Regions from separate parts of the Pseudomonas sp. LB3P31 genome, predicted to be linked through region 2. Evidence: predicted binding sites of a transcription regulator. Region 2 holds the regulator's gene; the other holds the start of a gene.
The links. The regulator sigma-54, encoded in region 2, starts transcription at its own class of promoters, with help from an activator protein. The targets are predictions, from matches to a motif close to ANTGGCATNNANNTTGCTNT.

Region 1 (4,048 bases), 2.4 Mb from region 2:
CTTGTTGGTGGCGATTGTCTGGTCGATCACCTTGTCCGTGGAGTTCAGATTGATCGTCGAGGACACCGCGTCGGTGGTTTTCGGCGCCAGGTTGGAAGTGTCGATGCGCAGGTCGGTCAACATACCGTTCTGGATCTTGCCATTGGCATCCACACCGTAGCCCTGCAGACGCGCTGTGCCGCCGGAGTTGGTGACGTAGCCCTCCTTGTCGTACGTGAACGTACCGGCGCGGGTGTAGGACAGCGAACCGCTGTCGTTCAGCACGAAGAACCCGGACCCGTTGATGCCCAAGTCCAGCACGTTGCCGGTGTTGGTGATGTCACCCTGGGTGAATTGCTGGGACACGTTGGCTAGGCGCACGCCGCTGCCGACAGTCTTGCTGCCGGTACCCAGCTTGCTCGCCGAATAGACATCCTCGAATTCTGCGCGGGACGACTTGAACCCGGTGGTCGCGACGTTGGCGATGTTGTTGCCGGTAACGTCCAGTTGTTTGTTGGCTGCAAAGAGACCGCTAAGGCCGATATTGAAAGACATGTTTTACTCCTTTATGCCGGGTTAGTCGGCTTTACATACCAATGGTTTGGACTTTGGACAGAGCGATGCTGCCCAGCCCGGCCAGGTTGAGCATGAGCTCGCCACCGGTCTGGCTGATGGTCACGCTGTTGACGGTGGCCGGCAGGTTGGTGACCAGCGATACCGCCTGGCTGTCGATGGTGGCCGTCGCCGCGAAGGTGTAGGTGCCCGACTCGACCGTTGCGCCGGCGTCGTCCTTGCCGTCCCAGATAAAGCTGGCATTGCCGGCGGTCTGGCTGCCCATATCGATGGTGCGCACCACCTTGCCGTCCTTGTCGGAAATCTTCAGCGTGGCAGCCGGCACCGAATCGGGAATGGCCACCGTGCCGGTCATGCTCTTGGAGGTATCGACCACGGCCTTGCTACCCGGTGCAATCACCGAACGGCCCACCAGCGACGAGGCCTGCAGGGCCTGGGACGAGTTATAGTTGCCGGCAATGCCGCTGACCGTGTCGTTGAGCGTGGTGATGCCTTCCAGGCTGCTGAACTGCGCCAGCTGGGCGACGAACTCGCCGTTGTCCTGGGGCTCCAGCGGGTTCTGGTTCTTCAGCTGGGTTACCAGCAATTGCAGGAACGCGTCCTTGCCCAGGGCCTTCTTGCCGGCAGCACTGCCGGTGGCCGAGGCCAGGCCATCACTGGTGGTGGAGGTGTTCTTGACTGAGGAGTTGGCCAGGATGTCGTTGAGGCTCAAGCTGCTTGTCGTATCGGTAACACTCATCTGAGTCGCCCCTTATCACTGACCGAGCGTCAGGACCTTCTGCATCATGGTTTTGGCAGTGTTCATCATTTCGGCGTTGGTCTGGAACGAACGGCTTGCGGAAATCATGTCGGCCATTTCCTCCACGACGTTGACGTTCGGGTAGTAGACGTAGCCCTTGGCGTCGGCCGCTGGATGGTTCGGCTCGTAGCGCGCTTCAAGATTGCTCTGGTCCTCGACCACGCCCAACACCTGCACACCCTGCCCGACCGCTTCCTGGTCCTGGAACAACGAATCGCTGCCACCGGTTTGCGCGCCCTGGAACATGGTGGCAAACACCGGATGCCGTGCGCGGTAGGTCTGGTCGATGCTCGACGAAACGGTCTCGGCGTTGGCGATGTTACTGGCGACGGTGTTCAGGCGAGTGGTCTGGGCACTCATGCCGCTACCGGCAATGTTGAAAACACTGGACAGGGACATGACTTACTCTCCACGCAAGGCTGAAATCAGCCCTTTGAATTTGCTATTGAGCAGGGTGAAACTGGCCTGGAAGTTGACCGAGTTTTCCGCGTAGTTCGACTGCTCCAGCTGGGCGTCCACGGTGTTCTGGTCGATCGATGGCTGCATCGGCGTGCGGTACAACAGCGCCTCGTCGCCATTGCCCAGACCCTGGGCCTCGATATGCCGGCTATTGGTCATGTTCAGCGCAAACCCGCCACCCTTGGTTTTCTCGCTTTGCTCGGCGAGCACTTTGGAAAAATCCAGGTCCCGAGCCTTGTAGTTCGGGGTGTCGGCGTTGGCGATGTTGTTGGCCAGGACTTCGGCGCGCTGGGCGCGGAAGTTCAAAGCCTGTTCGTGGATACCGAGCGCTTTATCGAAGCTGATGCTCATGTCGGGAAACCTTCGGGTGACCTGATTTTTCGTATGTTGAACTTAGCAAGCGCCGTGCCAATCGATGAAAGCCCATAAACCGGGGGTTTGCGCGGTGGTGGCATTTGGGCAACGACAGAAAAGCGGCAATGGGTTTCCGCTGGCTGCCGCTTTTCTGCCGCTTTGTGGTCAGGGTGTTTTCCTGGGGCCGTGTGTGTGTGTGTGGTAACTGCTGTAATTGGTTTCGCCCTACGGCGGGTTACGCGGTTCTTCTGTAGGAGCTGTCGAGTGAAACGAGGCTGCGATCTTTTGATCTTGCTGTGTACATATCCGTTGCTGCGGTCACGGCTTCCTTTGGTTCCGCCCTTACGGCGGGTCACTTTGAAAAGCGCAAAGTAACCAAACGCTTCTTGCCCCACCACTTGGCACCTCGCCTAGGCTCGGTGTGCCCTCACTCCGGCATTGCTCCGCGGGTCGCTGCGACGGGCCATCCATGGCCCAACGCAGCTAAACCGGCATCCTTGCCGGTTTACCCGCTACGCAATACCTGCGTTCGGCCAGCGTGGTTTTATGGGGCGCCTGCAATCAAAAGCCTCGCCGTGGCGGCCTTAGGGCCGACCAAGGCATCAAGCCGGCGCGCTGCGCTTGTTTGGTTGTGCACCTTCCTTGAATTTGAAATGAGAACCTGTGGGGGGGTGACACCTGTTGGAGGTGACACCTGTGGGAGCAAAGCTTGCTCGCGATGGCGTCATACTTGTCGGCATCAGTGTTGAATGGTAATCGGTCATCGCGAGCAAGCTTTGCTCCCACAGGGGTACTTGCATACGAGGGTGTGCCATTCGCCACTGATGCACGGCCGAACTATCGGCCAGGTCGGCTCTCAGGCCGCCTCGGCCTGGTTGTTGATCGCGGACGCCCCATAAACCACGATGGCCGAACGCAGGTATTGCGGAGCGGGTAAACCGGCAAGGATGCCGGAGTGAGGGCACACCGAGCCCTAGCGAGGTGCCAAGTGGTGGGGCAAAAAGCGCTTGGTTACTTGGCGCTTCTCCAAGTGACCCGCTGTAAAAGCGGAACCAATGCAAGCCATGACCACGAGAATGGATATGCACACCAAAAAAAACGGGAGCCCCCAAAAGGACTCCCGTTTTTTCAACATCCCAACCAATCACTTCGCCTGATAAATAATCCCAGGACTGCACTGAACCATCTGGTAATGATCCGGCAACCCATTCAGCGCCTCGGAAGCACCCAGGAACAAATACCCACCCGGCTTCAACGTACTGTGAATACGCAACAGAATGTCTTTCTTCACCTCGGCGGAAAAGTAGATCAACACATTGCGGCAGAACACGATGTCGAATTTGCCGAGGGCCGCGTAGCTGTCCAGCAGGTTGAACGAGCGGAACTCCACACGGCTCTTGATCGGCGCCTTGATCGCCCAGCGTCCCGGCCCTTTCGGGTCGAAGTAGCGTTGCAGGCGCTCCGGCGACAGGCCGCGGCCGATCGCCAGGCTGTCGTACTCGCCGGTCTTGCAGTTGGTCAGCATGGTGCCGGAAAGGTCGGTGGCAATGATCTGCACGCCCATCTTCAACTGGCCCAGGTTGACCCGCTCGAACTCATCGATGGACATCGACAGCGAGTACGGTTCCTGCCCCGACGAACAGGCCGCCGACCAGATCCGCAAGCGCTGGCCAGGAGCGGCCTTGATCGCTTCCGGCAGCACCTTGTTTTTCAACACTTCAAAGGGATAGGTGTCACGAAACCACAAGGTCTCGTTAGTCGTCATGGCGTCCACCACCATCTCGCGCAAACCACTGCGCGGCTGGGTCTGGATGCGCTGGACCAGCTCACCCAAAGACTTGATGCCTTGCTGCTCCATCAGTTTGTTGAGGCGGCTTGATACCA
Region 2 (4,048 bases):
TCAGGTCTGGTTGAGCCGATATTCGCGCTGCTGTGTGCGTGGCTGGTAAGCCTGGCCGAGCTGTTGCTGCCGCTGGGATTGGCATTGGCGGCGGGGGCGATGTTGCTGGTGGTCACGCATGAAGTGATCCCCGAGTCGCGGCGCAATGGTCACGACAAACTGGCGAGCCTGGGGCTGCTGGTCGGGTTTTGTTTGATGATGGTGATGGATACGGCGCTGGGTTGAGGCAAGATCAAGAGATCGCAGGTGGGAGCAAAGCTTGCTCGCGATTACGGCGTGTCAGTCACCACCAATATTGAAAACGAGCCCCCAATCGCGAGCACGCTTTGCTCCCACTTCGGCAGCTGCTACGTGGCAAGCATTACTCGCCTTCGTCGAAGTAGTTATTGATCAAATTAACGAGCGCAGCCAGCGCTTCATCCGCCTGTTCGCCTTCCGTACTCAAATAAATTTTTGTGCCCTTGCCAGCCGCCAACATCATCATCGCCATGATGCTCTTGCCGTCGACCGTGGATTCCGGCGTGCGCCCGACCCTGATAGTGCAATCCTTGAACTGCCCAGCAACCCCGACAAATTTTGCAGAAGCGCGAGCATGCAGGCCCAGCTTGTTGATGATTTCGATTTCCAGAGCAGGCATCGCGATGTGAATCCTTTAGCTGAGGTCGCGGTGGCGGACCTGGACGTTCTTCAGGGATTGTTGCAGAACCTGGCCCAGACGTTCGGTCAGGTAGACGGAGCGGTGATGCCCGCCGGTGCAGCCAATGGCAATGGTGACATACGCACGGTTGCTGGCAGCGAAGCGCGGCAACCATTTGAGCAGGTAGCTGGAGATGTCCTGGAACATTTCCTCGACATCCGGTTGCGCCGCCAGGTAATCGGCTACCGGTTGATCAAGCCCGGATTGCTCGCGCAGTTCCGGTTTCCAATACGGGTTGGGCAGGCAGCGCACGTCGAACACCAGATCGGCATCCACCGGCATGCCACGCTTGAAGCCAAAGGACTCGACCAGGAACGCGGTGCCCGGCTCGGGCTGGTTCAACAGCCGCAATTTGATGGTATCGCGCAGCTGATACAGGTTCAGGTTGGTGGTATTGACCTTGAGGTCGGCCAGGTCGGCAATCGGCCCGAGCAAGTTGGACTCGTCCTGAATGGCCTCGGCCAGCGAACGATTGGCATTGCTCAGCGGATGCCGGCGACGGGTCTCCGAAAAACGCTTGAGCAGGGTTTCCTCGTCGGCGTCCAGATACAGCACATCACACTTGATATGCCGGCTGCGGACCTCTTCCAGCAATTCTGGAAAGCGCGACAGGTGGCTTGGCAGGTTGCGCGCGTCGATCGACACGGCCACCAGCGGTTGCGCAAGCTCGGTGTGAATCAGTGCTCGTTCGGCCAGCTCTGGCAACAGCCCGGCAGGTAAGTTGTCGATGCAGTAGTACCCGCTGTCTTCAAGGACATCGAGGGCAGTGCTTTTACCTGAGCCGGAACGGCCACTGACAATGATCAAGCGCATGATTAATGACCGTTCTGCTCGTCCAGGACGACCTGGTACAAGGCTTCATTGCTCGGGGCGCTGCGCAGTTTTTCGCGAACTTCCTTGCGATCCAGCATGCTGGCGATCTGGCGCAGGAGCTCCAGGTGCGCATCGGTGGCCGCTTGCGGGACCAGCAGCACAAACAGCAGGTCAACCGGGGCGCCGTCGATGGCGTCGAAATCGATAGGGGCGTCGAGGTGCATCAAGGCACTGACAGGTGACGCGCAGCCCTTGAGACGACAGTGGGGGATGGCGATGCCGTTGCCAAAACCGGTCGAGCCGAGTTTTTCACGGGCGATCAGAGCCTCGAAGACATCTTGCATCTCCAGATCCGGTACTTCTTTATGGATAAGGTTGGCAATTTGCTCGAGGGCTTTCTTTTTACTGCCGCCCGGCACGTTCACGAGGGAACGGCCGGGGGTCAGGATACTTTCAAGTCGGATCATGGGTTGGGAGTGTTAACGACCGGTTGCGCCCTGGAGGAGGCTCTGGGTCTTTTCCTTATGCTTTTTGAGTTGGCGATCCAGCTTGTCGGTCAGCAGGTCGATGGCGGCATACATATCGTCATGCTCGGCATTGGCGACCACTTCCCCGCCGGGAATATGCAAGGTGGCTTCGATTTTCTGCTTGAGCTTCTCGACGTTCATCGTGACTTGCACGTTGGTTATCTTGTCGAAATGCCTCTCTAAACGGGCGAGTTTTTCGCCGATATAGGTGCGCAGGGGTTCGGTAACTTCCAGCTGGTGTCCACTGATGTTGACTTGCATACAGCTTCTCCTTCGTTGCCAGTGCATAAAGCGGCAGACCAGATGATCTGCCACTGGAACGCTGTGGCGTGGCTTACATCAACCGCTTGCGTTCGCTCGAAGGCGCGATCCCAAGGGATTCGCGGTACTTGGCGACGGTGCGGCGAGCCACCTGAATGCCTTGTGCCTCCAGTAAACCAGCGATCTTGCTGTCACTCAACGGCTTTTTCTGATTTTCCGCCGCAACCAGTTTTTTGATGATCGCGCGGATCGCCGTGGACGAGCATTCGCCGCCTTCGGAGGTGCTGACGTGGCTGGAGAAAAAGTATTTCAGTTCATAAATGCCCCGTGGGGTATGCATGAACTTCTGCGTGGTCACCCGTGAAATCGTCGATTCATGCATGCCGACTGCTTCGGCGATGTCATGCAGTACCAGCGGCTTCATCGCTTCGTCGCCGTACTCCAGAAAACCGCGTTGATGCTCGACGATCTGGGTGGCAACTTTCATCAGGGTTTCGTTGCGGCTCTGCAGGCTCTTGATGAACCAGCGGGCTTCCTGCAACTGATTGCGCATGAACGTGTTGTCGGCACTGGTGTCCGCGCGGCGAACGAAACCGGCGTACTGGGCGTTGACCCGCAGCTTCGGCACCGATTCCTGGTTGAGTTCCACCAGCCAGCGTTCGTTGTCCTTGCGCACGATCACGTCCGGAACCACGTACTCGGCTTCGCTCGACTCAATCTGCGAGCCGGGACGCGGGTTGAGGCTCTGGACCAGCTCGATGACCTGGCGCAGTTCGTCTTCCTTAAGCTTCATCCGCCGCATCAACTGGCTATAGTCGCGGCTGCCCAGCAGATCGATGTAGTCCGTGACCAGGCGCTTGGCTTCAGTAAGCCAAGGGGTCTTGGCGGACAGCTGGCGCAATTGCAGCAGCAGGCATTCGCCCAGGTTGCGAGCGCCGATGCCGGCCGGTTCGAATTGCTGGATGCGGTGCAGAACGGCTTCGATTTCGTCCAGTTCGATGTCCAGTTCCGGGTCGAAGGCTTCGAGAATTTCCTCGAGGGTTTCGTCCAGGTAGCCCTGATTGTTGATGCAGTCGATCAGGGTGACGGCGATCAGGCGATCAGTGTCGGACATCGGCGCGAGGTTCAGTTGCCACAGCAGGTGGCTCTGCAGGCTTTCGCCGGCCGATGTGCGGGTGGTGAAGTCCCACTCGTCATCATCGTTGCTTGGCAGGCTGCTGGCGCTGGTCTGGTAGACATCTTCCCACGCGGTATCAACGGGTAGCTCGTTGGGAATGCGCTCGTTCCAGTCGCCTTCCTCGAGATTGTCTACCGTCGGCGCGGTTTCCTGATAGGACGGCTCCGAAACGTCGGCGTTGGGTTGCTGCTCGGCTTTGTCGGCCAAGGGATCGGCATTGTCGAAGTCGTCGCCTTCTTCCTGGCGTTCGAGCATCGGGTTGGACTCCAGCGCCTCCTGGATTTCCTGCTGCAGGTCCAGGGTCGACAATTGGAGCAGGCGGATGGCCTGTTGCAGCTGAGGAGTCATCGTCAGCTGCTGGCCCATTCTCAAGACTAGCGATGGTTTCATGGCAGGGGCTTAAACCTTATTCGCCGGCGCGCATGCGCCATCCACTACAGGGCGCCGGAGCGCCAAACTTAAGCAAATTATATGCCCGATATTGCAGTGTTTGCCTAGAGCGCTGTAACAATAAAAAAGTATTGATTTTTTAGAGTGTCGAGCGCCCGGGCGACTGGCCAGGCACCGCAGCGC

Region 1: a site for sigma-54 is predicted at 2,204-2,223, ahead of flgB (flagellar basal body rod protein FlgB). Genes of this name have one in related genera too.

The regions. Positions count from the first base shown of each region.
Region 1 covers NZ_CM142710.1:4,858,210-4,862,257, reverse strand. Annotated here, with positions in the region: gene flgE (flagellar hook protein FlgE) at 1-534, opposite strand, end outside; gene flgD (flagellar hook assembly protein FlgD) at 566-1,291, opposite strand; gene flgC (flagellar basal body rod protein FlgC) at 1,307-1,750, opposite strand; gene flgB (flagellar basal body rod protein FlgB) at 1,754-2,161, opposite strand; gene cheR (protein-glutamate O-methyltransferase CheR) at 3,309-4,048, opposite strand, start outside.
Region 2 covers NZ_CM142710.1:2,467,001-2,471,048, reverse strand. Annotated here, with positions in the region: gene ACYZTK_RS11320 (ZIP family metal transporter) at 1-225, shown strand, start outside; gene ACYZTK_RS11315 (HPr family phosphocarrier protein) at 362-637, opposite strand; gene rapZ (RNase adapter RapZ) at 653-1,510, opposite strand; gene ptsN (PTS IIA-like nitrogen regulatory protein PtsN) at 1,513-1,977, opposite strand; gene hpf (ribosome hibernation-promoting factor, HPF/YfiA family) at 1,990-2,298, opposite strand; gene ACYZTK_RS11295 (RNA polymerase factor sigma-54) at 2,372-3,865, opposite strand.